One region of the Micromonospora sp. NPDC007220 genome, then DNA from elsewhere that is predicted to be linked to it. Evidence: riboswitches for the same ligand, from Rfam matches in the RefSeq annotation. Region 1 holds a riboswitch; each other region holds the start of a gene.
The links. A riboswitch is a leader RNA that binds a small molecule or an ion and turns the genes downstream of it on or off. The one in region 1 is predicted to bind cyclic di-AMP.
Positions count from the first base shown of each region.

Region 1 (10,067 bases):
ATCCGCTCCCCCGGCTCGGGCGTGACGATCGTGTCCGGCGGCCCGGGCACCGGGAAGACGGCCGTCGCCCTGCACCGGGCCGCGTACCTGCTCTATTCCGACCGCAGCCGGTTCGCCGGCGGCGGCATCCTGGTGGTGGGCCCGTCCTCGGTCTTCGTCGAGTACATCGCCTCGGTGCTGCCCTCGCTCGGCGAGGACACCGCCACCCTGCACTCGCTGGGCACGCTCTTCGCGGGCCTGACCGCCACCCGCACCGATCCGCCGGCGGTGGCGGCGGTGAAGGGTTCGCTGCGGATGCGGCGGGTGCTGGAGCGGGCGGTCCGGGACGCGGTGCCGGGCGGCCCGACCGAGCTGCGCCTGCTCTATCGGGGCGAGCTGCTCCGGCTGGAGCGCCGCGAGCTGGACGGCATCCGGGACCGGGCGATGCCCCGGGGCGCCCGCCGCAACGAGGTGCGCCGGGCCGGCTTCGACGGGGTCTTCGCGGCGCTGTGGGCGCAGGCCCGCAGGTTGGGCGTGGGCCGGCTGCCCGAGCAGCGCGCGTTCGAGGACGAGATCGCCGAGCGGCCGGAGTTCCGGGAGTTCCTGAAGGCGTGGTGGCCCCGGCTGCACCCCCGGCACGTGCTGGGCTGGCTGGCCCGTCCGGACCGGCTGCACCGCTACGCCGAGGGGATCCTCTCCCGCGCCGAGATCCGGCTGCTGACCGACGCGTACGGCAGCCTCGACGCCGCCGGGCTGACGATCGCCGACATCGCGCTGCTCGACGAGCTGGACGCGCTGCTCGGCAAGCCGATGAAGCCCGCCCGGGCGAAGCGGGACCCGTTCCAGCTGGCCGGCGGGGTCCGCGAGCTGAGCACCTTCGCCGACCGGCAGCGCGCCGCCCGCGAGGCGGCGCGGGAACGCCCGGACGACTACCGGGAGTACGCGCACGTGGTGGTCGACGAGTCGCAGGACGTCTCGCCGATGCAGTGGCGCATGATCGGCCGGCGGGGCCGGCTGGCCTCGTGGACGGTGGTGGGCGATCCGGCGCAGACGGCGTGGACGGGGGATCCGGAGGAGCTGAACCGGGCCCGGGACCAGGCGTTGGGCCGGCGCAAGCGGCACCACTTCACCCTCACCACGAACTACCGCAACTCGGCGGAGATCTTCGCGGTGGCGGCGGCCGAGATCCGCCGGCTGCACCCGGACCTGCCGCTGCCCCGGGCGGTGCGCTCCACCGGCGTCGACCCGGTCGCGCTGTCGGTGCCGCCGGCGGAGCTGGAGAGCGCCGTCGTGGCGGCGGCCGACGCGCTGCTCGCCGAGGTCGAGGGCACGGTCGGGGTGATCACGCCGGTGCCGCGCCGCGACGAGGTGGCCGGCTGGCTGGGCGGGCTCGGCACGCCGCGTTTGCAGGTGGTGACCAGCCTGGAGGCCAAGGGCATGGAGTACGACGGGGTCGTCCTCGTCGCTCCGGGCGAGATCCGGGCCGACCCGGGGTCGGGGGTGCGGACGCTCTACGTGGCGCTGTCCCGGGCCACCCAGCGGCTGACCACCGTCGACCCGATCGGCTGAGCCGCCGTTACTTGCATACATAGCGATGTGAGCATAGATTGAACGCGAATCCGGACGCCTGACGGAGGGTGGGCGCGTGGGCGCAGGTCATGACCACCATCACGGGTCGGTGGCGAATGCCGCGCACCGCCACCGGGGCCGGCTCTGGGCGGCGTTCGGGCTGCTCGCCGGCCTCATGGTGGTGGAGGCGGTGGCGGCCTTCCGCACGGGCTCGCTGGCCCTGCTGAGCGACGCCGGGCACATGTTCACCGACGTGCTCGGCATCGGCATGGCGCTCGCGGCGATCGCCGCCACCCGGCGGGCGGGCGCCGACCCGCAACGCACCTTCGGCCTCTACCGGCTGGAGGTGCTGGCCGCACTGGCCAACGCCATGCTGCTCTCCGGCGTCGCGGTCTACGTCGTGATCGAGGCGGTGCGCCGCTTCGGCGACCCGCCGGAGGTGCTGGCCGGCCCGATGCTGGTGGTCGCCGTGCTCGGCCTGCTCGCCAACATCGGCGCCTTCGCGCTGCTGCGCTCCGGGGCGAAGGAGAGCATCAACGTCCACGGCGCGTACCTGGAGGTGCTCGGCGACCTGCTGGGGTCACTCGGCGTGATCGGGGCCGCGCTGCTGATCGCCACCACCGGCTGGTGGTGGGCGGACCCGCTGGTGGCGGTCGCGATCGGGGTGTTCATCCTGCCGCGCACCTGGCGGCTCGGGCGGGCCGCGCTGCGCATCCTGGTGCAGGCCGCGCCGGAGCACCTCCAGGTGACCGCGGTGCACGACCGGCTGGCCGCCGTGCCCGGCGTCGCCGAGGTGCACGACCTGCACGTCTGGACGCTCACCTCCGGCATGGAGGTGGCCTCGGCGCACCTGACCATGGCACCCGGCGCGGAGGTCGGCGCGGTGCTGGGCGCCGCCCGGGCCGCGCTGCACGACGACTTCCACATCGAGCACGCCACGTTGCAGATCGAGCCCGGAGCGTCGCGCGGGGCCTGCGGGTCGGTTGAGTGGTAATGAGGACAACCTTAAATCTGGGAGAGTATTGTGCGCTTATGCCGGATTTGACTGCTAGTGGACGTACACCCTCCGTCACCTGCGCTGCATCAGTCACACCGGCACCGGTAGGCTCGGCTTCGGCCTCCGCCAGGCGGCACCCACCGGTGCCGGCGGTGGCCGCCGCCTAATCGCCCGGCGGGGCGAACCGGGGAACCATGTTCGTGGGGTGCATCCGCGTCAGCGGTAGGGATCTTCCGTCCCGAACCCGTCAGCTAACCCGGTCGGCGGCTGACGGAAGGACACGTGAATGCCAGTGATGGCACCTGTACGACGACCTGCCGCCCGGACGGCGGCCCTGATCGCCACGATGCTCGCCCTCGGCGCCGCGGTGGCCCCGGTCACCGCCGCCCCGGCGGCGGCCGCCACCCGGGCCGGCCTGCTCGCCGCGGCCCCCGGCCAGGACGAGGAGGGCGGCACCCCCGCCCTGCGGGCCCAGTTGGAGGCCGCCAGCAAGGGCTACCTCGACGCCAAGCGCGCCCTCGACACGTCGGCCAAGCGGCAACAGCAGCTCGCCGCGCAGCTCAAGACCACCGAGGTCGAGCTGGCCGCGCACACCGCCAAGGTCGGCGAGATCGCGGGGGCGGCCTACCGCACCGGCCGGCTCAGCGTGGCGTCCGCCCTGCTCAACAGCAGCTCGCCGGACGGCTTCATGGACCGCGCCGCCGCCCTCGACGCGGTGGCCGCCAAGGAGGACCGGGCCCTGCGCGAACTCCAGGAGACCCGAGACCAGGCCACCCGCACCAAGCTCGCCCTGGACGGCGAGATCCGGGAGCAGCGCAAGCAGGTCACCGTGATGGCCAAGCGCAAGGAGCAGGCCGAGCGGGCGTTGACGGTCGCCAACCGCGAGCAGCAGCAACAGCGGCAGCAGTCCACGGGGGCGGGCACCTCGCCGGGCGGCACCTCCAGCAAGACGGCGAAGGCGGCCCCGCGCAACTCCGACGGCTCCTGGCCGCGCGAGTCGTGCAGCGTCAACGACCCCACCCCCGCCAACGGCTGCATCACCCCGCGCACCCTGCACGCGCTCAACCAGGCCAAGGCGGCGGGCTTCACCCGCTACGTCTCCTGCTACCGCCCCGGCGGCTCGGGCGAACACCCGAAGGGCCGGGCCTGCGACTTCGCGGCCCAGAAGGGCGGCTTCGGCGGCGACGCCACCGGCGGCGACCGGACGTACGGCAACAACCTGTCGGCGTACTTCGTGCGCAACGCCGACCGGCTCGCCGTGCTCTACGTGATCTGGTACAGGCAGATCTGGCTGCCCAGCAGCGGATGGAAGTCGTACAGCGGGGCCAACGGCGACCCGTCCAGCGACCACACCAACCACGTGCACCTGTCGGTCTACTGACGTCCGCACCCCGGTGCCCCGCCCGTCGCGGGACACCGGGGGCGCGACGGCCACCCCGGCCGGGACCGTCCGGCGGTCAGTCGGCCGGCGACCCGGGCGGGATCGTGTCGAGGGCCACGGCGAGGCGGGCGGCCAGCCCGAGGTGGGCGGCGCGGGCCTGGCGGAACGCGTAGCCGAAGAGCGGCGCGGGCGCGGCGAGGGTGATCTCGACCTCGATGCGGACCACGCCGTCGGGCTCCGCCCGCAGCCGGGTGTGGTTGCGCACCGTGGTGGCAGGCCACTGCCGGGCCACGGTGACGATCTCGTCGGCATCGTCGACGAGGACGTCGGCCCGGTAGGTGATCGGCAGGCGCACCGGCCCGGCGGCCAGTCGATCGGTGATGTCGTAGCTGGCCCGCGCCCCAGGACGGGGCGGCACCCGACGGACCCGGACGATCAGCGGGTGCAGGTCCTCCTGCCGGGTGGGGTCGGCGAGCAGCGCCGCGGCCTCCGCGAGGGAGCAGCGCGCCTGGACGGTGTAGCTGAAGGAACTTCGCCTGAGCACGCCGTCTCCCCAGCGTCGGTGGTCGCCCGATCGTCGCGCATGCCGGGCGCCCTGGCAACGCCGCGCCGATCCCGCCCGGAGTCCGGACGCCCGGCCGCCGACCACACTACGGTCAGCTGGTGGATGGTCACGGCACGTGTCGACCGGCGGAGGATGGGCGCATGAACGGGTACGACGGATGAGCGGGCACGTGATGGTCTTCGCGCCCACGCCCCGGCTGACGGTGACCGTCGACCAGCCCAGCGAGGCGCCGGAGCTGCACCTGCACCCCGGCGGGCAGGGCGTCTGGCAGGCCCGGATGGTGATGTCGCTCGGGGTCGACGTGGTGCTCTGCGCCGCCCTCGGCGGCGAGATCGGCCAGGTGCTGGAGCCGCTGCTGGTCAGCGAGGGGGTGCACCTGAAGGTGGTGGTCCGCGACTCCGGCAGCGGCGGGTACGTGCACGATCGGCGCGAGGGCTCCCGGCAGGAGATCGTGGACGTGCCCGGCCAGCCGCTCAGCCGGCACGAGCTGGACGAGCTCTACAACCTGGCGCTCGGCGAGGGGCTGCGCGCCTCGGTCAGCGTGCTGAGCGGGCCGAACGAGCCGTCGCTGGTCCCGGCCGACCTCTACCGGCGGTTCGCCGCCGACCTGGGGGCCAACGGCAGCCGGGTGGTGGTCGACCTCTGCGGCGAGCACCTCGACGCCGTGCTGGACAGCGGCGTCTTCTTCCTCAAGGTCAGCCACGAGGAGCTGATCGCCGACGGCCGCGCCGACGGCGAGGACGAGGAGCAGCTCACCCGGGCCCTGTACGACCTGCACGCCGGCGGCGCCGAGAACGTGGTGGTGAGCCGGGCCGACAAGCCCGCCCTCGCCCTGGTCGACGGCGAGGTCTTCGAGGTCGAGATGCCCCGGCTGGAGGCGGCCGACCCGCGCGGGGCCGGCGACTCGATGACCGCCGGGGTGGCGGCCGTGGTGGCGCGCGGCGGCGACGTGCGCACCGCGATCCGTACCGGCGCGGCAGCCGGCGCGCTGAACGTGACCCGGCACGGCCTGGGCACCGGCCGGCTCGACTCGATCACCGGCCTGGTCGACCGGGTGCGTCTCGTACCGGCCGGCAGCCGGCCGCAGGAGCGGACCAGCCCCGACGAGCTGGCCGAACGGGCGGCCGAGCGATGACGCTGCGGGTACTGGTCACCAACGACGACGGCATCGCCGCGCCCGGCATCCAGGCGCTGGCGCGGGCGGCGGCGGACCGGGGCCTGGACGTGGTCGTCGCCGCGCCGCTGGAGGAGGCGAGCGGCACCAGCGCCGCGATGACCGCCGTGGAGCGCGACGGGCGCGTGGTGGTCCACGAGCACCCGCTGCCGGAGGTGCCGGGGGTGCCGGCGTTCGCGGTCGGCGGCTCCCCCGGCTTCATCGCGCTGATCGCCGTGCACGGCGCCTTCGGGCCGCCGCCGGCGGTGGTGCTGTCCGGCATCAACCGGGGCGCGAACGCGGGACGCGCGGTGCTGCACTCGGGCACGGTGGGTGCGGCCTTCACCGCCGCCGCGAACGGCTGCCGGGCGATGGCCGTCTCGCTCGACGTGCTCTCGGCCGGGGAGGCCACGGCTGCCAGCGGGGGTGCCGCGGTGGCCGCCGCCGCCCGGGTACGCGACGCCGAGCGGCACTGGCCGACCGCCGCCCGGGTCGCCCTGGACCTGCTGCCCCGGCTCACCGCCGGGCCGGTGGAGAGCGTGCTCAACGTGAACGCTCCGGACCTGCCGCACGGCCGGCTGCGCGGGGTGCGCCGGGGCACGCTGGCCACCTTCGGCCAGGTGCAGATGACGGTGGCGGAGGCCGGGCACGGCTTCGTCCGCACGTCGCTGGAGGAGCCGGGGCAGGCCGTGCAGCCCGGCACCGACCTGGCGCTGCTGGCCGAGGGGTACGCCTCGGTGACGGCGATCCGCGCGGTCACCGAGGTGGCGGACGTCGACCTGTCGGGCCTCGGCGGCACCTGAGCGGCCCGCCTCCGACCTAGCGGCCGGAGCGGAACCGTCGACGACGGCGGGGGCGGGGTCAGGCGCCCGGGAGGACCTCGGGGGTGGGTGCGCCGGCGTAGTAGGGCTCGGGGGCGCCGAAGAGGCCGAGCAGGCCGGTCACCCAGAGCTGCCGGTGCACGAAGCGGCTCGGCTCGGTGACGACGAGCTTGACGCCGCTCACCTCGGCGGTCTGGAAGCCGGCGACCATCGCGCTGATGCCGACCGAGTCGATGAAGGTGACGAGCCGCATGTTCAGCTCGATCCGACCGGGGCGCCCCTTGGTCAGGACCTCGGCGATCGCCTCGCGCACCTCGTACGCGGTGTCGACGTCGATCTCACCCCGTGGGGCGATCTCGATGACACCACCGGGCAGGACCGACTTCACGATCGACAGGCTCACGCGAGCACCTCCACTCGCCCGTCCGACGGGCGCCTCATCAGTACGCGGGCCGCGACCGAGAGTATTCCTCTGACGGCCTCGGTCGCCACCCCTCGGGATGAGCAATTCGCGGATCAGGGCACAGCAAGTCGCCCTTATCCGAACTATTGACGTTTTGTCCGACCGACGATCAGCTGCCGCTGACACGTCGCGCCCCAGGGTAGCCGGCTCCCGCCGGCACCGCCCAACAGCCGGTCCCCCGGCGTGGCCCGTACCGCTTCGGCCCCGGGCCTTGCCCGTTCTGCCTAGCATCGGCTCGGAGACACGACTGCGACCGGGAGGACGATCGATGCTCAGGAGACTTGCCGCACTGGCCGGCGTCAGCGCGCTGTTGGCCCTCGTACTGGCCTGCGGGTTCGGCGGTGGCGGGGGCGACGATGACGACGACGACGGCGACGACGACTTCGCGCGGGGCGTGACCGTGGCGGTCGCCGTCCGCTGACACCGAGCCCGCGCGCCGCCCGCCGGCGTCACCTGGGCCGCCGCACCCGCAGCACGGGGGTTTGCGGAGCAGCCCCACGGGGCACAGGCGGAAACGAGCGAACCGTCACACGCCGGTGCGACGCCGAAGTCGAAATGGCCGCCGGCTTCGGCCCCGAGGAGGTAACCACCATGTTCGGAAGCAACCTGCTGGACCGCCGCAGCAAGCCCGAGCGGATCACGGACCAGGCGTGGCAGCACCTGGTCTCGGCGGTCAGCTCCGCCAGCGACAGCGTCCGGGACACCGCCCGTTCGGCCCGCCGAGGCGGCTCCGGTCTCGCCGACGAGGCCGGCGACCTGGTGGGCTCGGCGGCGGACGAGGCCCGGCGCCGGGCCACCCAGGCCTTCGACGCGCTGGCCGGCCGCCGGCCGGCGCTGCCCTGGACGCTGCTGATCGGCGCCACGCTGGTCGGCGCGGCGATCGGCTGGGCCGCCGGCACCGCCGCGCGGGCCGCCGGCAGCCGGGGCGACCGGGCGATGGACGACATCGAGTTCGTCGACGTCGACCGACCCAACTCCCCCGTCGGCCTCGACGGCTGACCGGTCCGGCACACGCTCGCGACGAACGGGCCCCGGTCGACCATCGAGGTCGGCCGGGGCCCGCGCCTGTCTCAGGTGACGTGCCGCGACAGGCGGCCCGCCGTCGAGCGGCCCACCGTCCCGCGGCCAGTCGTCGAGCGGCCCACCGACCTGCGGCTCACAGCCCTGATCAGAGGCTCGCGGCTCAACGGCCCGCGGCCGGCGGCTCACGGCCCGCGGCGAGCGGCCCTGCTTTGAAGGCTCGCGGCCCTTCGAAGAGCGGCTTCAGAGGGCGGCGACGCTCGCCGGAGCCCGCTCCGCCCGGCTCAGGGCGCGCAGCACCGCCGGTTGCCCGTGCCGGCGTACGGCGAGACGGGCCAGCAGCGTCAGCACCGGGTCAACCGTCTCGGCCGGCAGTTCCGGGGTGGGCACGCCGACGCTGACCGCGAGGTCGTCCGCGTGCACGACGAGTTCCATCAGCCGGGTGGCCAGGTAGTCGTCCAGGGTGAGCGACCACGGGCCACGGGCGACGTGCACCACCCGATCGGACGGCTCCGCCGCCAGCACGTCCGTCAACTCGTGCAGCGTGGCGGCGCACCGGTCGACCAGAGCGGCCGGGCCGTCGGCGGCGAGGCCGTCACCGGCGCGGCGGATGGCGACGTTCACCGTGGCGTCGACCGGGGCGCCGAGCCAGGTGCCGCGCGCGTAGTGGTCGAGCAGCCCCACGGGGTCGCCAGCGGGGACGGTTGCGGCCAGCACGGCGGGGACGCCGAGCACCTGGCTGGCGAGGTGGCCGGCCAGGCCCCCCACGCCGAACGCGGGCAGGGCGCTCGGTTCGTTCCAGCGGGTTGCTACGGCGGGGTCGGCGAGCAGGTCCACCGCCGAGCGCGCGGCGGTGAGGTAGGCCGTCCTGATCGGACTCACGGAGGATCCCTCCTTCGACGGGCGAAGCTCCGAGCCTATGGCTTGCGGGGACACCGGCCCTCTCGGTGCGTGCCGGGTAGCCCGCCTCCCCTCCCGGCCACGAACCGGAGGCGGTGCCGACCGGACCCGGGCAGCCGGAGCCCGTCCGCGCCGGTAGGAGACCCGGGCCGCCGGCCGCTCCGCACGACCGCGCACGTCCCGCCCCTGGTGGGGACGGGGGTGCGCGGTCGGCGGAGCGCGGCGGTCAGCGGGCGGTGCAGGTGACGGTGGCCGGGGCGGTGTTCGCGCCGGTCGTACTGCCCAGGAAGCCGGCGGTGGCGGTGGCGCCCGCACCGAGGGCGCCGTTCCAGCCGGCGTCCCGGACGGAGACGGTCGCCCCGGTCTGGGTGTGGGTGCCGCCCCAGAGCTGGGTGATCTGCTGACCGTCGGGGAAGGTCCAGCCCACCGTCCAGCCGGTGATCGCCGCGCTGCCGGCGTTGCGGACCACCAGTTCGCCCTGGAAGCCGCCCTGCCAGGAGCTGGTGACCCGGTACGTCGCCGTGCAACCGCTGGTCGGCGGCGGCGTCGTGGGAGGCGGGGTCGTGGGCGGCGGCGTCGTGGGAGGCGGGGTGGTCGGGGGTGGGCTGGTCGGAGGCGGGGTCGTCGGGGGCGGGGTGGAGGTGGTCGGCGTCGGGTCGGGCGTGCCGCCGAGCCGGTCCGCCACCAGGATGCCGCGGCCGTTGGTGCCGAGGTAGACCCGGCCGTAGACCCGGGGGTCGCCGGTCAGTGCCTCGCCCGCGTTGCCGTACTGGTGCTGGTCGTCGTTGATCCGCACCCAGGTCGCGCCGGTGTCGTCCGAGCGGTGCACGCCGGGCCGGCCGTCGACGGTGCCGAACAGGTACAGCGCCGGGTACGTCCGGCCGGGCGCGGCCTTGCCGAAGCCGACGTTGCCGGCGGTGCTCACCCCGGCCTGCTTGGTGAAGGTGGCCCCGGAGTCGGTGGAGCGCCACAGCCCGCCCTCGCCGGACAGCCACAGCTCGCCCTCCCTGCCGGGCAGCGCCTTGAACTTGACGTTTCCGGTGCTGGGCAGGCCGGCGGCGGCCGAGGCGGTGAAGCTCGCCCCGCCGTTGGTGCTGACGTAGAGCCTGCCGCCGCTGAAGCCGTAGAACTTGTTGGGGTTGACGCGGTCGGACTCGATCGTCGCGTTGGCCGGGATGCCCGTCGACGCGGTCCACGAGTTGCCGAACCCGACCGAGTG
Region 1 is NZ_JBEYEU010000002.1:112,977-123,043, reverse strand. Features, by position in the region: gene ABZ573_RS06665 (AAA family ATPase) at 1-1,548, shown strand, start outside; gene ABZ573_RS06660 (cation diffusion facilitator family transporter) at 1,625-2,542, shown strand; cyclic di-AMP (ydaO/yuaA leader) riboswitch at 2,696-2,827, shown strand; gene ABZ573_RS06655 (hypothetical protein) at 2,841-3,926, shown strand; gene ABZ573_RS06650 (SRPBCC family protein) at 4,003-4,470, opposite strand; gene ABZ573_RS06645 (PfkB family carbohydrate kinase) at 4,649-5,626, shown strand; gene ABZ573_RS06640 (5'/3'-nucleotidase SurE) at 5,623-6,447, shown strand; gene ABZ573_RS06635 (STAS domain-containing protein) at 6,506-6,868, opposite strand; gene ABZ573_RS06630 (hypothetical protein) at 7,197-7,349, shown strand; gene ABZ573_RS06625 (hypothetical protein) at 7,520-7,927, shown strand; gene ABZ573_RS06620 (maleylpyruvate isomerase N-terminal domain-containing protein) at 8,192-8,830, opposite strand; gene ABZ573_RS06615 (cellulose binding domain-containing protein) at 9,075-10,067, opposite strand, start outside.

Region 2 (10,067 bases), on a different contig from region 1:
GCCGCAGGGGACCAAGGGCGGCGGCATGTCGGGCATCAACCTGCCCGCCGGCGCCCGGGTGGTGTTCTTCGGGGCGATCCGCACCGACGACCCGGGCCACGGTGAGCCGATGGTGGTCACCTCCACGGGCGCCACGGTGAAGGTCACGCCGTTCCAGGCGTACCCGGCGAAGGGGCGGGCGACCGGCGGTGTGCGCGCCCACCGCTTCCTCAAGGGTGAGACCGACGTGGCCGTCGCCTGGGTCGGGTCGCGTCCGGCGGCCGCCACCGCCACCGGCGAGCCGGTGGAGCTGCCGGCGGCGGACCCGCGCCGCGACGGCTCCGGCTTCGCCGTGATGCTGGGCCCCACCGTGGTCGGCCACCAGATCGAACGCGACTGACCCTACCGGCCGGGGGCCGGCCGCTGACCCAACCGGCCCCCGCACGCCCACCCACCCACCCCCACTCCCACCCCCACCCCTGCTCCCCGCGCCCGGCTCAGCGCGTTGATCATGAAGTTGTTGTCACCCCGCCCGGCGTGTCACGACAACAACTTCATGATCAACGGGGCGGAGCGGGGGGCTGGGTGGGGGTGGGATCCGGGGTGGGGGTTCGTAGGTGGGTTACCAGGCGCATGCCGTGGTAGACGGTCAGGGCGGCGGCGGTGCCCAGGGCGATGCCGTTGAACGAGAGGTCGCCGGCGGTGAGGGTGTAGTTGGCCGCGCCGACGATCACCGCGACGGCGGCGGTCATCAGGTTCACCGGGTCGTGGAAGTCCACCCGGCTCTCGATCCAGATCCGCGCGCCGAGGATGGCGATCAGGCCGTACAGGGCGGTGGTGGCGCCGCCGAGGACACCGGCCGGCACGGTGAGGATCAGCGCGCCGAACTTCGGGCTGAGCCCGAGCAGCACCGCCGTCAGGCCGGCCACCCAGTACGCGGCGGTGGAGTAGACCCGGGTCGCCGCCATCACGCCGATGTTCTCCGCGTAGGTGGTCGTGCCGGAGCCGCCGCCGGAGCCGGCGAGCATCGTGGCCAACCCGTCGCCCATGAACGCCCGGCCCATGTCCCGGTCCAGGTTCCGGCCGGTCATCGCGGCGACCGCCTTGACGTGCCCGGCGTTCTCGGCGATCAGCACCAGGATCACCGGGATGACCAGCACGACCGCCCGCAGGCTGAAGCTCGGCGCGTGGAACTCGGGCAGGCCGACCCAGGCGGCGTCCCGCAGGCCGTCGACCGCCTTCGGGTCCAGGTCGCCGAGCACGGCGGCGAGGACCCAGCCGACCACCACCCCCAGCAGGATGGACAGGCGGGCCAGGAAGCCCCGGAAGGCCACCGTGGCGAGCAGGATGGCGGCCAGCGTCACCACCGCGATCAGCGGCTGCGCCTTCACGCCGGTGCCGCTCCCGTCGCCGTCCCAGGCGACCGGGGCGAGGTTCAGGCCGATCAGCGCGACGATCGCCCCGGTGACCACGGGCGGCATCAGCGCGTCGATCCAGCGCGACCCGGCGAGCTGGACGACCAGCCCGACGGCGGCCAGCGCCACGCCGGCGACGACGATGCCGCCGAGCGCCGGGCCGATGTCGCCGCCGGCCTTGGCAGCCAGCACCGGCGCGATGAAGGCGAAGGACGAGCCGAGGTACGAGGGCAGCCGGTTGCCGGTGATCAGCAGGAACAGCAGCGTGCCGAGCCCGGAGAAGAAGAGCGTGGTGGCGGGCGGGAAGCCGGTGATGAGCGGCACCGTGAAGGTGGCGCCGAACATCGCGACGACGTGCTGCACGCCGACGCCGAGGGTGCGCGGCCAGGAGAGGCGTTCGTCGGGGTGGACCACGTCGCCGGGGCGGATGGACCGGCCGTCGCCGTGGACCGCCCACGCGGACCAACGGGAGCGCGGCTCGGTGGAGGACTGGGTCATGGAACGCCCTTCGCGTCTGGAGAGGTGACGGGGGCGCAGGTGAAACCCAGGAGTCGTTTCTAGCAGAGGCCCGGCTCGGCCCGGCCGGTGGCCCGGCAGGGGTTCGGCTGGTGGCATGGGCGGGCCGTCCGGGCCCGCGAACCGTTGCCGCCCGTCGGGCGGGTCAGGCGACGCCGGCGGGGCGGAACTGGACGCTGACGCGGGGCCCGACGGGGCGGGTGGTCTTGGGCACGGCGTGCTCCCAGGTGCGCTGGCAGGAGCCGCCCATCACCACGAGGTCGCCGTGGCCGAGTGGGAAGCGCAGGCTGTCGCCGCCACCACGGGGCCGCAGCAGCAGTGCGCGCGGCGAGCCGAACGAGACGATGGCGACCATGGTGTCGGTGTGCGCGGAGCGGCCCTGGGTGTCGCCGTGCCAGGCGACGCTGTCCCGGCCGGAGCGGTAGAGGCACATGCCGGCGGTGACGAAGGGCTCGCCGAGCTCGGGGGCGTAGTGCCGGGTGAGGGCGGCGCGCGCCTCGGTGAGCAGCGGGTGCGGCAGCGGGCGGTGCCCGGCGTACCAGCAGAGCAGCCGGGGCACGTCGACCTCGGCGTCGTACATCGTGCGGCGCTCGGCCCGCCAGGGGACGTCCCGCAGCAGGACGTCGAAGACCTGGTCGGAGCCGGTGACCCAGCCGGGGAGATGGTCGACCCACGCGCCGTGGGTGAGCGGGTGCCGGCGCAGCCGGTCGGCCAGCGGGCTCAGCGACGGTCCGGCGGCGGTGAGGTCGAACATCGACGGCTGGTAGGCGGCCCCGGTCATCCGCCCAGCGTACCCGCCATGTTGGTACAGGTGTACGGACGCGTCGCCCGCCCGCCGGTCGCCGGTGAGGGGCGGCCGGACGGGCGGTGCGAACCCCGCCTCAGCGGCTCAGCATCCGGCGCACCCGGCCACCGATCACCTGCTTGACCCGGGCCTGCAGGCGCTGCCCGCGCAGCGTCTCCGTCTCCTTGCGCAGCTCGACGTTGCGGTCGCGCAGCCACTGGATCCGCTCCAGCAGCGCGTCGGGGGCGGTCGCGGCGGCCGGGCGTACGGCGGGCGGGAAGGCGGTGGAGCGCACCTGCGCGTCGAACCGGGCCGCGCTGTCGCCGTCGGCGAAGGCGTGGCCCAGGTCGTGCTTGGCGAGGAAGGCCAGCATCGTCTCGTAGCGCGACCTGTGGCCGGCGTTGAGCGCCGTGTAGTCCGCCTCCGCGTAGAGCTGGGCGGCGTCGACGTCGACCGGCACGTCCTTCATGACCCGGTGCGGGATCTCGAAGTACCGGGCGAGTTCCAGGGTGCGCGAGTCGTGCGCGAAGAGGTAGCCGGGCGTGCCGGCGATCAGCGCGGTGATGGTGCCGTGGATGCGGGTGCCGAACGCGAACTCGAACCCGGAGAGGTAGTCCATCCAGGTCCAGGGGTCGACGAACATCCGCACCTTGTCCTCGGTGAACAGCGGGTGCGAGGTGTGGATCGGGATCTTGCTGGTCCTGCCCCGGTCCCCGGGGGCGTCGCCGTAGAGGAGCGTGCCGAGCGTCTTGAGGTCCTGCGGCAGGTAGCGCAGGTTCGGGTACCGCTCGTGGTGCCGGGCGATGATCTCCGCCATCGACGTGACGTACGGGGAGACGGTGAGCGCGAGCCTGTCGTCGGGCGACAGGGACGCCTTCCTCTTCTCCACCCGCAGGCTGTCGCCGTGCAGGAACATCGACGGGCAGCCGATCACGTCGACGGCCGAGAAGCCCAGGGTGCGCAGGTAGTCACGGGTGATCTCGCCGCGCACGCCGATGCTGTGCGAGCGGTCGAGGACCGCCCGTACGAACCGGGTCACGACGTCGTCGATCGGGCGGAGGTACTCCCGGTCGCCGTTGATGTCGGTCTGTACGCCCACCCCGAGCACCACCACCGGGATCTTCAGCTGCTCGATGAGCTTCGTCATGGCCTCGACGCGGTGGGCGTAGCTGCGGCGGAAGGCGTTGGCGAGCGGTACGACGTAGACGTCGTACCGCTCGTTGATCATGTCGGCGTCGCGCGGGTCGATCCTGAACTCGGTCGAGGTGATCTCGGCGGTGGCGGTGCGCAGGAGCTTGTGGGCGGCGTGGCTGAAGACGAGGTTGCCGTTGTTGTCGCCGATCCAGTTCCGCTCGTGCGTCTCCTCCGGCGAGTAGACGTCGAACGGGCCCTTCTTCGCCCGCATCAGGATTCGCTGGTGCATTCGCCCGCCTCTCGTCACCTCCGGGTCTGGGAATACTAGCCACCCGATCGGCCGGAACCCGGATGCCCGCCACCGCCGTCACGGATGGGGACGCAACGGTCACGGAGGGACGGGAGGAACGGGACTCCCCCACGGGACAGAACGGGCACTCGCGGACGGGACGGAACAGAGCCTCAGGCCCGGCGGGTAGGGTGCCCGGCGGGGCGGCGCCGACCGGCGGACCGCCACGGGCCCCTCGGGGGCGCCTGAGGACGGGGTCGAGGAGGAGACGTACGTGCTGGTGACCCTGCGGATCGTCGGGATGCCGGCATGAACGACGCCGCGACCGTCGCGCCCGCCGCCCGGCCCGCGTCCCCGGCCAGCCGCCTGCCGTCGCTGACCGGGCTGCGCTGGGTCGCCGCCCTGCTCGTCTTCGGGTTCCACGTCGCGACGATGGGCATCATCGCCGAGCCCGGCCAGAAGGCCGTCGTGGACTGGGCCTTCGCACTCGGGCTGTCGGGCGTGCAGTTCTTCTTCATCCTCAGCGGCTTCGTGCTGGTCTGGTCGGCCCGACCCACCGACACCCGTCGGGCGTTCTGGCGGCGCCGGGTGGCCAAGATCTGGCCGAGCCACGTGGTGCTGTGGGTGGCGGCCCTGGCGGTCGCGGCCTGGTTCGCCGACCCCGTGGACCGGTTCGTCGCGGTGGAGAACCTGTTCCTCCTCCAGGCGTGGGACCCGCGGCCGGGCCACTTCTACAGCATCAACACGGTCAGCTGGTCGCTGTCCTGCGAGTTCTTCTTCTACCTCTGCCTGCCGTTGGCGCTGCCGCTGATCCGCCGGGCCCGACCGTGGGCCCTGTGGGCCGTCGTGGTCGCGGTGCCGCTGCTCATCCTGGCGCTCTGGCCGGCCCAGGCGCTGGTGCCCGAGGAGAGCCGCTGGTGGTTCACCCAGATCTTCCCGCCGGTGCGGTCGCTGGAGTTCTGGATGGGCGTCGCCGCCGCCGAGCTGATGCGGCGTGGCCGGTGGCGCGGGCCGGGCCTGCCGCTGGCCAGCCTGCTCTTCGTGGCGACCTGGGTGGTCGCCGCGCAGTGGGTCCGCGCCGAACTGTGGGCGGCGCTGCTCTCGGTGGCGTACATCCTGGTCATCGCCGCGGCGGCGGACGCGGACGTGCGCGGGCGGCGCTCGCCGTGGCGGTCCCGGCCGATGATCTGGCTGGGCGAGGTCTCCTTCGCCTTCTATCTGGTGCACGTCCTCGTGATGATCACCGTCCTGCGGCTCACCGGCGACTGGGGCGTCGGCTTCACCGGCTGGTGGGGGCTGGCGGTGGTGCTCGGCTTCCTGCTGGTCAACCTGGCCCTGGCCGGCCTGTTGCACCGTCTCGTCGAGACGCCGATGATGCGGCTGCTCACCCCGCGCAGGCCGGTCCGGGCGCCGCGGGACGGGGACGGCGCCGGGAAGGACCCCGGCGGCCCCGGGGCGACGCCGGGGGATCGGGGCAACGCCGTGCCGCGCCCCCGGGCCGCCGACCCGCAGGACGACCACCGACCGACGTACGCCGACTCGCGCTGAGCGCCCCGGCGGCCGGAGTGTCCGCCGAGGAAGTCCCGACCGTTTCGGTGACGCCGGTCACCACTTCGGCGAACCGGTCATCGGGCGCGTACCGGTCGAATCCTGCCGGGGTTTCGGCGCCGATGTCCGCCACTTGTCCCGTTGTCGCCCGGAGGTGCGCGCAGAAACGGTCGTCCCATTGAGTCGCGTCAGTGGCGAAGTGCCCGCAAAAATTGTCTGCCGATCAAGGTTTAGGCAGGTGGGACGGGGTTGGCAGGGCGCGGACCGGCCAGTAATGTCGGCGCGTCCGGTGCGGTACCCGATCGCCAGAGGCGACGCCGCGCCGACCCGCCTAATCGTGAACGACGAACCGGGGACCCAGTGCTCGTTGGGGTGAATCCGTGGGCCGTGGGCCCGTGGTAGGGCGTTCTTCCCGCCCGAATCCGTCAGCTAACCCGGTCGGCGGTGTCGGAAGGAGTTCCATCTTCATGCCACACCCGTACACCCCTCGGCTGTGCCGCCGTCTCCACGGCGCCGCGGTGACCGCGCTCGTCCGCCCGCAGGTCATGAGCTGACCCACCGGTCACCGTCCGTCGCCCGGCGTCCCGGGCGCACCCCTGAGTGGCCCACCACCCGCCCGGACGCCCGTCCGCGCGGTCGGTCCGCCCTGCCCTCGGCGCGGACCGACGGCCGCTCACCCCGAGCCCGTGGAGGAAACCGTGAAGCACCACCTCAAGCGACAGCTGCGTCGCCTCACGTCCGAGCGTCCGTACCAGTTGGCCGCCGCGTCCGCCGCGGCGCTCGTGCTGGCGTCGGGCACGGGCGCGCTGCTGGCCGGAGCCGACGAGGCCCCCGCCGCCGCGCAGGCCCCGGTGGCCGCGACCGAACTGCGGGACGACGCGTCGGCCTCGCGCAGCCAGGCCCGGGTCGCGCCCGCCCCGTCCAGCGCCGCCCCGGCCGCGTCCAGCGCCGCCCCGTCGGCCAGCGCGTCCAGCGCCGCCCCGGACCCGGACCTGACCCGCAAGCCGGAGCCGCCGAAGCCTCCGGCCGCCAAGAGCCTGGACTACGACTACCAGGCCCAGACCACCTTCTACAACTGTGGTCCGGCGGCCGTCCGGCACGCCCTCAGCGCCGCCGGCATCGCGCGCAGCCAGGACGCCCTCGGTGCCCAGTTGGGCACCGACCAGATGGGCACCGACTCGGCCCAGGACACCACCCGCGTGCTGAACGCGACGGTGAAGGGCGACCCGTACCGGACCCGGATGATCCCCGGTGGCGCCGCCACCCCGGCCCAGATGGACCGGCTCCAGGCCGACGTCGTCGCGGCCATCACCGACGGGCGGGGCGTCGTGGTCAACGTCGCCGGCAGCGCCACGGACACCGACGGCGGCTGGCACTCCTTCCCCGGCGGCCACTACATCGCGGTGGTCGGCTACCAGGACGAGGGGCGGCTGGTGAAGATCGCCGACTCGGCGAACCCGGCGACCGCGTCGTACTGGATCAGCACCATCGCCCTGGCGAACTGGGCCGCCACCCGCGGCTACTCCGCCTGAGCGACGCCGTCGGGCGTCGGCTCCCCACCCGGGGGGTCGGCGCCCGATGTCGTGTCCGGGTCACGGCCCTCGCCCGCGGCGTCCGACGGGTGGCACACTGCGCCCATGGTCGATGAGTCGGGTGAGCGGGACGGCCGGCGGGTGCTTCTGCTGCTGCACGGCATGGGCGCGACCGGCGACGTGTGGCTGCCCTGGGCGCCGCTGCTGGAGCGTCGGTGGGTGGGGCGGTGGCTGGCGCCCGACCTCGCCGGCCACGGCTGGTCGCCGCCGTTGCCGGAGTACTCCTTCCCGGGGCTGGCCGCGCGGATCGGCGCGGGGCTCGCGGCGGGGGACCGGCTCGTCGTGCTGGGGCACTCCCTCGGCGGGGTGGTCGGGCTGGCGCTGGCCGCCCGGGGCGCCGGGCTGCCCGTCGACGCCGTCGTCGGGCTCGGCATCAAGGCCGTCTGGTCGCCGGCGGAGCTGGCCAAGGCGGGTGAGCTGGCGGCCCGGCCGGTGACCTGGTTCGCCAGCCGGGACGAGGCGGCCCGCCGCTACCTGCGGGTGGCCGGCCTGACCGGGCTCTTCGCCCCGGAGCACCCCGTCGTGGAGGCGGGGCTGCGGCAGGTCGACGGCCGCTGGCGGCTGGCGATGGACCCGGCCGCGTTCGGCGTGGGCGCGCCGGACCTGCCCGCCCTGCTGGCGGCGACCGACGTGCCCGTGCTGCTGGCCCGCGGCGAGCACGACCCCATGGTCACCGACGCCCAGCTCACGGAGCTGGGGGTGCCGGTCGCCACCCTGCCCGGCCTCGGGCACAACGCCCACGTCGAGGCCCCCGAAGCGGTCCTGGACCTCGTCGAGCCGTACCGCTGACGGTGCCCCGCGAACGGCCCGACCCGGAGATCCGCCGTCGCGACCGGTGTGCCTCCCGAACGGTGCGTCAGGTGGCGGGGGAGAGGGTCGCCTCGTCCGGGTCGAGCGGCAGGCCGGTCGCGCCGCCCGTGCGCGGGGCGGGCGTCTTCCAGCCCTCGTCGAGCTGGCGCCGTGCGGCCTCCAGGAACGCCTCGGCGTACGACTCGGCGGGGAAGTCGCCCAGGTAGCGGCTCCGGGTGACCCACCGCGCCGAGGCCAGCGGATCGGTGTCCAGCAGCGCGGTCAGCACCTCGTCCACGTTCGCCATGTCGCGCCGCAGCACGTAGCCCGACCCGGCGAGCGGGAACTGCTCGGGGAACCGGTCGCCGGAGTCCACCATGTCGGTCACCGCGTACGGCTTGCCGGAGTAGAGGTAGTCGGAGATCACCCCGGACACGTCGGAGACCAGCGCGTCCGAGCGGTTCACGCACTCGGTCAGGGTCAGCTCCCGGCTGGCGGCGGCCCCGAAGACGTGCTGCCGGCCGCTGCGGGCCCGGTCCGCGGCCAGCAGTTCGGTGAGCCGGCCCAGCTGCCGGGCGGAGGCCGGGTTCTGCGAGGTGTACGGGTGGGCCCGCAGGATCACCGTCGCGCCCCGGTCGAGCAGCCGGCGCAGCAGCGTCTCGGCCACCGGCAGGGAGCAGTAGTTCGCGTCCGCGTTGTGCCCCGTCCAGGTCGGCGTGTAGAGCACGGTCGGGTTGGCCCGCCCGTGCGCCGGCTCCGGGCGTACCTCGATCGACTCGACCTGCGGGCGGCCGACGACGACGAACTTCTCCGCCGGGATGTCCACCCCGGCGCGGGCGTACCGGTCGATGGCGGCCTGGCCGGCGACGAAGATCCGGTCGAAGATCGCCGAGACCGGGTTGGCGCTGGGGGCCTTGTCGCTGTCGCCGTGGTGCAGCTGGACGTGGGTCAGCTGGGTGTAGCGGATGCAGTGGCTGTTCTTCGCGCCGTGGTTGACGTAGAACGCCACCCGCAGACTCGGCACCAGCGCCTCGTCCATGGCCCTGGTGGTGGGGCAGTAGACCACGGGCGCGCTGGTGGCCGCGGCGACCAGGGGCAGGAACTCCGGCTCGCGCACCATCACCAGGAACGGCCGGCCGATCCGCTCCAGGTACGGCAGCCACATGGTGACCTGGTACTCCGAGCCGGGCGGCGCGGAGAAGTGGAGCAGGAACTCGGGCTGGTGCCGGCGCAGCGCGCGGGACACCGCCGAGCCGCCGGCCCCCGGCCGGAACTTGCGCCGGGCGAGGTCCAGCCCGACCGCCGCGGCACCGGCGGCGACCAGGGCGACGGCCGTCAGCGCGACACCGGCGGGCAGGCCCGCGACGGCCGCCAGCGCCAGCAGGGCGAGCAGCACCGCCAGCGCGTCGCCGAGGCGGGCGGCGACCAGCGGCGTCCACGAGCGCACCGGCAGGTTCGCGGCGCGCACCTCCAGGCCGCCGGCGTCGCGGAGCGGGTTGACCAGCAGCACCAGCCCCAGCAGGGCCAGCGCGGTCACGGCCAGCGCGGGGTCGAAACCGGCGTCGAGGCGGCGGGCGTAGCCGACCAGGATCGCCGCCGCGACCAGCGTGGTCTCGGCGGCGTTGTCGGCGCCCGGGCGCACCCGCCGCTCCCAGGTGGCCGCCGCGAGGGCGGCCACCGCCAGCCCCAGCCCCCAGCCGGTCGCGCCGGTCAGCGCGACGACGAGGAACGCCAGCACCGCCAGGCCGGTGGCCAGCGCGCGGGCGAGCAGCTTCCGAACCAGGTCACCACGCATGTCGGCTCCGTTTCCCGCCGTGGCCCGAAATCCGCGTCAGCCGGCGTCGGCCGGGCTGGCGTCCCGCTCGGCCCGCGCCGGCCCCGGCTGGGCCGGCACCTCGCCGGGCGCGCGACGCACGTCGATGACCTGGCCGGTCAGGTCCGAGATCAGCACGTCCAGCGACGCCTGGGCCACGGTCTCGGCGGCGAGCAGGGTGTGCTCCGGCTCCTCGCCGAACGCCTTG
Region 2 is NZ_JBEYEU010000008.1:148,876-158,942, reverse strand. Features, by position in the region: gene ABZ573_RS17705 (DNA topoisomerase IV subunit A) at 1-379, shown strand, start outside; gene ABZ573_RS17700 (solute carrier family 23 protein) at 540-1,892, opposite strand; gene ABZ573_RS17695 (alpha-ketoglutarate-dependent dioxygenase AlkB) at 2,056-2,691, opposite strand; gene ABZ573_RS17690 (polysaccharide pyruvyl transferase family protein) at 2,792-4,117, opposite strand; gene ABZ573_RS17685 (acyltransferase) at 4,427-5,665, shown strand; cyclic di-AMP (ydaO/yuaA leader) riboswitch at 5,984-6,124, shown strand; gene ABZ573_RS17680 (C39 family peptidase) at 6,352-7,197, shown strand; gene ABZ573_RS17675 (alpha/beta fold hydrolase) at 7,303-8,046, shown strand; gene ABZ573_RS17670 (CDP-glycerol glycerophosphotransferase family protein) at 8,114-9,841, opposite strand; gene ABZ573_RS17665 (bifunctional cytidylyltransferase/SDR family oxidoreductase) at 9,878-10,067, opposite strand, start outside.
Region 2: it holds a riboswitch for cyclic di-AMP, as region 1 does, so the genes downstream of both, ABZ573_RS17680 (C39 family peptidase) here and ABZ573_RS06655 (hypothetical protein) in region 1, are expected to answer to the same signal.

Region 3 (10,067 bases), on a different contig from region 1:
GCGACAGTCCCGAGCGGGCCGCCGAGATCGCCGCCAGCTGGCCGGACGTGCGGCGGGGCTTCGGCGTGCTGGAGGTGCGGGCGATCATGGATGAGGCCGGGACGGAAATGTGAGCGGAGGCCACCTGGAGGACCTGCTGCGCGACCTGGCGCCGCAGGTCCTCGGCCTGCTCGTCCGCCGGCACGGCCAGTTCGACGCCGCCGAGGACGCCGTGCAGGAGGCGCTGCTCGCCGCCGCCGTGCAGTGGCCGCGACAGGGCGTGCCGGACAACCCCCGGGCCTGGTTGCTCACCGTCGCCACGCGCCGGCTGACCGACGAGTGGCGCAGCGAGCGTGCCCGGCGCAACCGGGAGGCCGCGCTGGCCGCCCGCGAGCCGGCGTACGCGCCGGCCGTCGACGAACAGCCACCGGCGGGGGACGACACGCTGGCCCTGCTGTTCCTCTGCTGCCATCCGGCGCTGGCCCGGTCGGCTCAGGTCGCGCTGACGCTACGGGCGGTCGGCGGCCTCACCACCGCGCAGATCGCGAGGGCGTACCTCGTGCCCGAGGCGACGATGAGCCAGCGCATCCGCCGGGCCAAGCAGCGGATCGAGGCCGCCGGGGCGCGGTTCACGATGCCCGCCCCCGGGGACCGGGACGAGCGGCTGCGGGCGGTGCTCCAGGTGCTCTACCTGATCTTCAACGAGGGGTACACCGCGTCCAGCGGGCCGGACCTGCACCGGGCCGACCTGACCACCGAGGCGATCCGGCTGGCCCGGCTGGTGCACCGGCTGCTCCCGGGCGACGGCGAGGTGACCGGGCTGCTCGCGTTGATGCTGCTCACCGACGCGCACCGGGCCGCCCGCACCGGGCCGGCCGGGGAGCTGGTCCCGCTCGCCGAGCAGGACCGCGACCGCTGGGACCACGAGGCCATCGGCGAGGGGACCGCGCTGGTCACCGAGGCGTTGACCTGGTCACCGCCCGGCCCGTACCAGCTCCAGGCGGCGATCGCCGCCGTGCACGCCGAGGCCCCGTCCGCCGGACGCACCGACTGGCGACAGATCCTGGCGCTCTACCGGCTGCTCGCCCGGACCGCCCCGAGCCCGATGGTCACCCTGAACCAGGCCGTCGCGGTGGCCATGGTGGACGGTCCGCGCGCCGGCCTGGCCCTGCTCGCCCCGCTCGACGACGACGACCGCACGGCCGGGCACCATCGGCTCGCCGCCGTCCGCGCCCACCTGCTGGAGCTGGCCGGCGAACCGGAGCGGGCCCGGGCGGCGTACCTGGCTGCGGCCCGGGGGACGACGAGCCTGCCGGAGCAGCGCTACCTGGAGTTGCGGGCCGCCCGGCTGACGGGGACCGACGAGTCCCGGCGGCTGCGGGAGCCGCACTGACGGACGCCGGCCGGCGTGCGGCACGGGGGTGCATGCCGACCGGAGTCCCGGGTCAGGTGTCGACGACGCCGGGCGACGTGCCCGTCGGCCTCAGGCGCGGCACTCGCGGGTCAGCTTCGGGGGGATCGCGGTGAAGGTGGAGTCCATCCAGGCGGCCGGCCGGGACGCCCGGGAACCGGCGTCGATCCGGTCGGCGGTGTCCTGGATCAGGGCGCGGATCTCCGGGTCGGCGGCGCGGCGGGCCTGCGCGCGTACGTCGTCCGCCAGCCCCGCCAGGTTGCGCCGGAGCTGGTCGGCGACCTGCTCACCGGTCAGGTCGCGGGTGACCGAGGCCGCCGAGTCGGTGGCGATCCGCCGGCTGCCGGCGAGGATGAGCTGGTCGACCTCGCGGCAGACCTCGACGGTGTTGGCGGCGGTCGTGGCGACCGGGGAGGGGCTCGGGGCGGCGCTCGCCGGGGCCGTCGGGCTCGGCGGGGCCGCGCCGGTCCGGGCGGTCTCCTCCCGCGCGGTGTCCTGGCATCCCACGGCCAGCACCCCGAGCGCCACTGTGGCGGCGGCGCGGCGCGCGTAGACGACGGATCGGGACACGGGACCTCCCGTTCGGGGTCTCGGCCTTCCCGGGGGTGACGGCACGGGTGCGGCCGGCGCCGGGCGGCGGGACGTCGACCTGCCAACGAGTGGCGCCTGCCGGGGGAAACGTCCGCCGGGCGCGCCAGTACGCCCTCCGCCGGGTCGGCTGGTGACCGATCCGGCGGAGGGCGCGTACGCGGGTCAGCTCTTGAAGGCGTCCTTGATCTTCTCGCCGGCCTGCTTGAGCTTGGCGCTGGCCTGGTCGTTGCGCCCCTCGGCCTCGAGCCGTTCGTTGTCGGTGGCCCGGCCGGCGCCTTCCTTCAGCTTGCCGGCCGCATCCTCGGTCGTGTTGTTGACCTTGTCTTCGAAACCCATGTCGACCTCCCGATTGGCGGTGCCGGTACGCCCCTCGAATACCCCGCACCGCCAGCGTCCAACCGTCCGGTCACCCACCGCCGCCGGCCGGCGGGCCGCCGGGCCCGCCACGACCGGTGCCGCCGGCCCTTGACGGACGGGGCCGGCGGCACGGTGCGCAGGGGTCAGGAGACCGGGCGGAAGCCCCGCAGCCGGAGGCTGTTGGCAACCACGAAGACCGAGGAGAAGGCCATCGCGGCGCCGGCGATCATCGGGTTCAGCAGGCCGGCGGCGGCCAGCGGCAGGGCCGCCACGTTGTAGGCGAAGGCCCAGAACAGGTTGCCCTTGATGATGCCGAGGGTGCGCCGGGCGAGCCGGATCGCGTCCACGGCGGCCATCAGGTCACCCCGGACCAGGGTCAGGTCGGACGCCTCGATCGCCACGTCCGTGCCGGTGCCCATGGCCAGGCCGAGGTCGGCCTGGGCCAGCGCGGCGGCGTCGTTGACCCCGTCGCCGACCATCGCCACCACCCGACCCTCGTCCTGGAGCCGCCGCACGACGTCGACCTTGTCGGCGGGCAGCACCTCGGCGACCACCTCGTCGATGCCCAACTCGGCGGCCACCGCGTGGGCGACGGTGGTGTTGTCGCCGGTCAGCAGCACCGGCGTCAGGCCGAGCGCGCGCAGCTGTGCGATCGCCGCCCGGCTCGTCGGTCGGACCACGTCGGCCACCGCGAGGACCCCGCGGGCCCGACCGTCCCAGCCGGCCAGCACCGCCGTCCGTCCCTGGGCCTCCGCCGTGGCCGCCGCCCGCGCGACCTCCTCCGGTACGTCGAGGCCGTGCTCGCGCAGCAGTCGGGGCCGACCGATCAGCATCTCCCGACCGTCGACCGTCCCGCTCACGCCGAGCCCCTCGGCGTTGACGAAGCCGGTCACCGGCGGCAGCGTGCCCGCCTCGGCCGCCCCGGCGGCGACGGCCCGGGCGATCGGGTGCTCGGACGCGGACTCCAGCGCCCCGGCGAGCCGCAGCAGCTCCGCACGGTCCTCGCCGGCCGCCGGGACCACGTCCACAAGCGTCATCCGACCGGTGGTGACGGTGCCGGTCTTGTCCAGCACGACCGTGTCGACCTGCTTCGTGGACTCCAGCACCTCCGGCCCCTTGATCAGGACGCCGAGCTGCGCGCCCCGGCCGGTGCCGACCAGCAGGGCGGTCGGCGTGGCCAGCCCGAGGGCGCACGGGCAGGCGATGATCAGCACCGCCACGGCGGCGGTGAACGCGGCGGTGCCGCCCGACCCGTTGCCGAGCCACCAGCCGAGGGTGCCCACCGCGAGGGCGATCACGATCGGCACGAAGACGCCGGAGATCCGGTCGGCCAGCCGCTGCACCGCCGCCTTGCCGGTCTGCGCCTGCTCGACCAGCCGGGCCATCTGGGCCAGTTGGGTGTCGCCGCCGATGCGGGTGGCGGTGACCACCAGCCGGCCGCCCGCGTTGACGGTCGCGCCGACCACGGGCTCGCCCGGGCCGACCTCGACCGGGACGGACTCGCCGGTGAGCATGCTGGCGTCGACCGCCGAGGTGCCCTCGTCGACCACGCCGTCCGTGGCGATCTTCTCACCGGGCCGCACGACGAACCGGTCCCCCACCACGAGCTGGTCCACCGGGATCCGGGTCTCCGTGCCGCCGCGCAGCACCGCGACGTCCTTGGCGCCGAGTTCGAGCAGGGCCCGCAGGGCCGCGCCGGCGGTCCGCTTCGCCCGCGCCTCGAAGTAGCGGCCGGCGAGGATGAACACGGTCACCCCGGCCGCCGCCTCCAGGTAGATGTTGCCGGCGCCGTCGGATCGGTTGATGGCGAGACTGAACGGGTGGGTCATCCCCGGCGTACCGGCGGTGCCGAGGAAGAGCGCCCAGACCGACCAGCCGAACGCCGCCAGGGTGCCGAGCGAGACCAGGGTGTCCATGGTCGCCGCGCCGTGCCGCAGGTTGATGAAGGCCGCCCGGTGGAAGGGCAGCCCGCCATAGGCCACGACCGGGGCGGCCAGGGTGAGCGACAGCCACTGCCAGAACTCGAACTGCCAGGCGGGCACCATCGCCAGCACGATCACCGGCACGGTGAGCACGGCCGAGACCCACAGCCGGGTACGCAGGCCGCGCAGCTCGTCCACCGGCTCGGCGGCCGGTTCGCCGCCGGCGGGCGTGGGCGGGGGCGGCAGGGCCGCCGTGTAGCCGGTCTTCTCCACCGTGGCGATCAGCTCGTCCGGGGTGACCTCGTCGGCGTACCGGACGGTGGCCTTCTCCGTGGCGTAGTTGACGGTGGCGGTCACCCCGTCCATCCGGTTCAGCTTCTTCTCGATCCGGGCCGCGCAGGAGGCGCAGGTCATACCGCCGATCGCCAGCTCGATCTGGTTCGGCGCCGTCAGCAAGGGCTTGGTGGTCATCATGCTTCCCGTCAGTCGTGCCCGTGACCGGGGACGCCGTGGCCGGCGCCGGCGGTCGGGGAGCTCGTGGCGGCGGGCGTGCCCGCCGTCGGGGAGCTGGTCGCCGCCGGGACACCCGGCGCGGTCGGAGGGCTGCCGGCGACGATGGTGAACTCGGCGGTACGCACCACGCCGCCGTGCTTGAAGTCCAGGTAGAGGCGGTAGGCGCCGGCCGACGGCATCTCCGCCGAGAAGCTCACCTCGGGGCCGGGCCGCGTCCGCCCGTCGCCCGGCTCGCCGTGCGGGTGCACGTGCAGGTAAGCCAGGTCGCCCTGGCGCAGCGCCACCAGGTGGCCGTACGCGCCCAGGTAGGGCTCCAGGTCGGTGACCGGGGCGCCGGCGCGGCTCACGGTCAGGGTCAGCTCGGCGGTGCGGCCGGGCTCCGGGGCGCCGGCGAGCGTCACCGTGTAGCCGTCGACCGTGGTGCTGGTCGCCGGGGCGGGCAGGGGCCGCCCGGTCAGCGCGCCGGGGACGGTCACGTCGACGCCGAGCGTCAGCGCCTCGCCCCCCGTCGGGGTGAAGTCGGCGAACGCCCGCCAGACGCCGGGCCCGGCGAGCGGCGAGTCGACCCGCCAGGTGCCGTCCGGCGCCATCTCGGGGTGCACGTGCCGGAAACCGGAGAGGTCGCGGCGGGCCACGATCAGGTGCATGCGCTTGTCGTGCGCCACGTCGTACGCGGTCACCGCCCCGCCGTCCGGGCCGGTGACCTGGAAGGCGAACTGCCCGGCCGGGGCGTCCACCGGGCGCAGGGTGTAGCCGCGGTCGGAGACGAGCAGGCCGCCGGGCAGGTGCGCCGCCGCGCCGTTGTCGCCCCCGTGTCCGGCTCCGCCGTCCTCGCCGTGCCCCCCGCCGGCCTCGTGCGGGGCCTCGGCGGGCGGCGCCACGGGGTCGGCCACCCGGCCGACCCCGTACGTCGCGCCGAACACCACCGCGAGGCCGAGGGCGAAACCGCTCAGCTTCGTCGCCGTGTTCATGGTGTGCCTCGTTTTCCCCGTGCCCGATCTCAGGCGCCGACGAGGTCGTAACCGGCCTCGTCGACGGCGGAGCGCACGGTGTCGGTTTCCAACGGGCCCTCGCTGGTGACGGTGACCCGACCGGCGGCGACGTCGACCTGGACGTCGCTGACGCCCTGGATCGCGCCGACCTCGGTGCTGACCGCGGTGGCGCAGTGCCCGCAGGTCATGCCCTGCACCTGGTACGTCGTGGTGATCATCGAACTCTCCTCTCGCCGCCCCCAGCCTATACCCCCCAGGGGTACATCGGAGGCGGACCGGTGCCCGTGCCTTGTACCGGTACCCGGTGGGGGTATCCCGGCCAGGAACGAACGTACCATACCCCCGAGGGGTACGGTATCCTCGACCCCATGACCACACCGACGCCCACCCCGACCAGGGGTTACACCGCCAGCAAGGATCAGCTGCTCGCGCGGCTGCGCCGCGTCGAGGGGCAGGTCCGTGGCATCGAGAAGATGGTCGACGAGGATCGCTACTGCATCGACGTGCTCACCCAGATCTCCGCGATCCAGGCCGCCCTGGACAAGGTCGCGCTGGGCCTGCTCGACGGGCACGCCCGGCACTGCATGCGCGAGGGCGCGGCCGAGGGCCGCGCCGACGAGATGGCCACCGAGATGATGGCCGCCGTCGGCCGCCTGATGAAGCGCGGCTGACCCGTCCCGGCACCCGGCCCCGCGAGGCGCGGCCCCACGGCGACGCCACACCTCCGACACCACACCTCCGACACCACCCGCACGACCTGCGCCCGGATGCCGGGGTGGCTACCATTCGGCCGGTGGCCCTCCGGATTCCGCACCGCCCGCCCCGCGCGCCCCGCCGGGCGGCGGCACCGCCCGCCCGCGACCGGACGGGGGCCCAGGACCGCGGTACGTGACCGCACCGCCACGCGGAAGCGATCCCCGTCCCGGCCACGCGGCGACGGGTGAACCGACCGGCCCCGCCGGCACGTACCCCGCCCTGGATTCGTAGGGAGACACTCGATGGGCGCCGACCACACCCGTCCCGCTCCGTCCGCCCCGCCGAGGGTGCGGCGGATCCTCGTCGCGACGGTGGTGCCCCTCTTCGTCGCCACGCTGATCGCCGCCCTGGTGCTGTGGCCGTGGAACGCGCCCGACCCGGCGACCGGCACCGACGCGCCCCGCTACCACGGCACGGTGACCCGGGTGGTGACGGAGCCGTGCCCGCCCGCCCCGGAGACCCCGGAGGGGAGCCCCGACGCGCCACAGGGCCCCTGCGGCACGGTCACCGTACGGGTGCAGGACGGCCCCGACGCCGGCCAGCAGGTGGAGACGCCGGTGCCCGTGGGCCCCGGCGCGCCGACCGTCGCCGTGGACGACGAGATCATCCTGGTCGAGCTCACCGACCCCGCCGACCCCACGGCCAGCACCTACAACATCGCCGAGCACCAGCGCGGCAAGCCGCTGGTCTGGCTGGTGGCGCTCTTCGCGGCCGCCATCGTCGCCTTCGGGCGGTGGCGTGGGCTGGCCGCGCTGGGCGGCCTGGCGGCGAGCTTCGCCATCCTGCTGACCTTCGTGCTGCCGGGCATCAGCGCCGGGAACCCGCCCCTGCTGGTCGCGGTCGTCGGCGCCGCTCTGATCATGTTCGTGGTGCTCTACCTGACCCACGGCGTGACGGCGCAGACCTCGGTCGCCGTGCTCGGCACGCTGGGCAGCCTGGTGCTGACCGGTGTCCTCGGCACGATCGCCACCGCCGCGACCCACCTGACCGGGTTCGGCTCCGAGGACGCCACCACGCTGTCGATGTACCAGGCCGACGTCGACCTGCACGGGCTGCTGCTGGCCGGGATCATCATCGGCTCCCTCGGCGTGCTGGACGACGTCACGGTGACCCAGGCCGCCACGGTCACCGAGCTGGCGCACGCCAACCCCGGGCTGTCCCGGACGCAGCTCTACCGGGCGGCGACCCGGGTCGGCCGGGCGCACATCGCCTCGACGGTGAACACCATCGTGCTGGCGTACGCCGGCGCCTCGCTGCCGGTGCTGCTCCTGCTGACCGCCGACTCGCGGGCGGTGACCCAACTTCTCACCAGCGAGTTCCTCGCCCAGGAGATCGTCCGCAGCGCGGTCGCCACCCTGGGTCTGATCGCCGCCGTGCCGCTGACCACCGCGCTGGCGGCCCTGGTGACCACGGCCGGCCGACGCGGCGGGGACGCGACCGACCACGCCGCCACCGCGCCCGCGCCGACGCCCCGGCCGGCCACCGACCGGTCCGAGGCGCTGGAGGCCCTCAGCGGGCCGCGCGGGGACACGCCGTCCGCCGCTCCCGCCGGATGGCCCGATGGGCACAGAAGTACGGACACCGCATGGTGACGCTCCTCAGCGTGACCGAACAGGACGTTCGTCCTGATAAATGCGTCACTGGTCACCGTCCGCCATTACGAAATAACGCATTTAGTCGGCTTAGGGACGTAGATCCCCGGGAGCGTTCTCGGGTAACCTCGCTGCCGGTCACCGCCGAAGGCGCGCAGCGGCGCCTGCGGTGCCGCCGCCCAATCGCCGCGAGGCGAACCGGGGACCCAGGTACGTGGGGTGAATCCGCGACAGCGGTAGGGGCCACTTCCGCCCCGAACCCGTCAGCTAACCCGGTCGGCGGTCGACGGAAGGGAAAACTGTGACGGCACCCCTACGCCGCTGGCTGACGCCCGTGGTGGCCGTACTCGCCGCTCTGGCGGTCTTCGCCGGGCCTCTCCCGGCGGCGGCCGCGCCCACCCCGCCCAAGCCCTCCGGGCACGGGGACGACGAGCCCAAGCTGCTCGACGACCTCATCGAGGCCCGGAACCGGTCCTACGTGCAGGCCAAGGCGAAGCTGGCGAAGTCGAAGAAGCGCCAGCTCGAACTGGCCCTGGAGGTCTCCCGGGCGCAGGCCGAACTGAACGCGCTGGCTCCCCAGGTCAGCCAGATCGCCGCCCAGTCCTACCGCACCGGGCGGATCGGCGCGGTGTCCATGCTGCTGGACACTGCCAGCCCCGACTCGTTCGTCAAGCGCGCCGCCGCCCTCGACGAGCTCAACCTGGTCAACTCCAAGAAGCTCGCCGAGGTGAACGCGGTCAAGGACCGCGCCGAGCAGGCCAAGCTGGCGCTCGACACCGAGGTCCGCGAACAGCAGAAGCTGACGAACGAGATGGCGCGCGGCAAGCGGGAGGCGGAGAAGGCGCTCGCGCTGGTCGGCGGCAGAGGGCTGACCAGCGGCAAGGTGGTCGCCACCTCGCCGGTGGCGAAGATCGCGCCGGGGCGGGCGGCCGACGGCGACTGGACGCCGCTGTCACCCACCGAGGCCGACCCCACCACCTCCGGCCGCATCACCGCGCGCACCCTGCACATGTACAAGGAGGTCAAGCGAGCCGGCTTCAACCGGTTCGTCGGCTGTTACCGCCCCGGCGGGCCGTACGAGCACCCGAAGGGCCGGGCCTGCGACTGGTCGCTGCAGAAGAGCGGCTTCTCCCCCTGGCACAACGACGACACCTACATGTACGGCAACAACCTGACCGCGTTCCTGGTCCGCAACGCCGACCGGCTCGGCGTCTACTACGTGATCTGGAACAGACAGATCTGGTTCCCGGCGACGGGCTGGAGCTCCTACAGCGGTCCGTCGAACCACACCGACCACGTCCACGTGTCCCTCTGGTAGGCACGCACGCGCGCGGCACAGCCGAGAGCGCGGACAGGGCCGCCCCGCCGAACGCGGGGCGGCCCTGTTTCGTCGTACGGACCCGCCCGCCAGGGCGGTGACGGGCGGGCGGTGGGTGGATGGTTGTTCAGGCGAGCGCGGCGCTGGCCGCCGCCTCCGGCGCGTCGGCCGCAGCGGCGGGCACCTCGGCCACCGTCCGCACCTCGCCGGCGGTCAGCCGGTACGACATGCCGACCACCCCGCAACGGCCGGCGGCCACCTCCGCGGCGAGGACGGCGGAGCGGCCCAGCATCGCCTCGACGGTGTGCGCGATGTGGATGTCGACGATCCCGTCGATGTCGTCCACGCCCTCGGCGGCGGCCCGGCGCAGGCTGGGCACCACGGCGTCCACCACGGCGCACAGGTGCCCGACCGGCGGGGTGCCAGTGGCGGCCGCCGTACGCGCCGCCTGGACGGCCCCGCAGGAGTCGTGCCCGAGCACCACCACCAGCGGCGTGCCCAGGACCGTGACGGCGTACTCCACGCTGCCCAGCACCTCGGGACCGATGGTGTGCCCGGCGGTGCGGACCACGAAGAGGTCACCGAGGCCGCGGTCGAAGATGATCTCGGCGGCGAGCCGGGAGTCGGAGCAACCGA
Region 3 is NZ_JBEYEU010000001.1:450,705-460,771, reverse strand. Features, by position in the region: gene ABZ573_RS02320 (YciI family protein) at 1-113, shown strand, start outside; gene ABZ573_RS02315 (sigma-70 family RNA polymerase sigma factor) at 110-1,372, shown strand; gene ABZ573_RS02310 (hypothetical protein) at 1,463-1,960, opposite strand; gene ABZ573_RS02305 (CsbD family protein) at 2,144-2,317, opposite strand; gene ABZ573_RS02300 (heavy metal translocating P-type ATPase) at 2,482-4,734, opposite strand; gene ABZ573_RS02295 (hypothetical protein) at 4,743-5,744, opposite strand; gene ABZ573_RS02290 (cation transporter) at 5,774-5,983, opposite strand; gene ABZ573_RS02285 (metal-sensitive transcriptional regulator) at 6,134-6,436, shown strand; gene ABZ573_RS02280 (YibE/F family protein) at 6,764-8,113, shown strand; cyclic di-AMP (ydaO/yuaA leader) riboswitch at 8,280-8,411, shown strand; gene ABZ573_RS02275 (hypothetical protein) at 8,415-9,431, shown strand; gene ABZ573_RS02270 (carbonic anhydrase) at 9,559-10,067, opposite strand, start outside.
Region 3: it holds a riboswitch for cyclic di-AMP, as region 1 does, so the genes downstream of both, ABZ573_RS02275 (hypothetical protein) here and ABZ573_RS06655 (hypothetical protein) in region 1, are expected to answer to the same signal.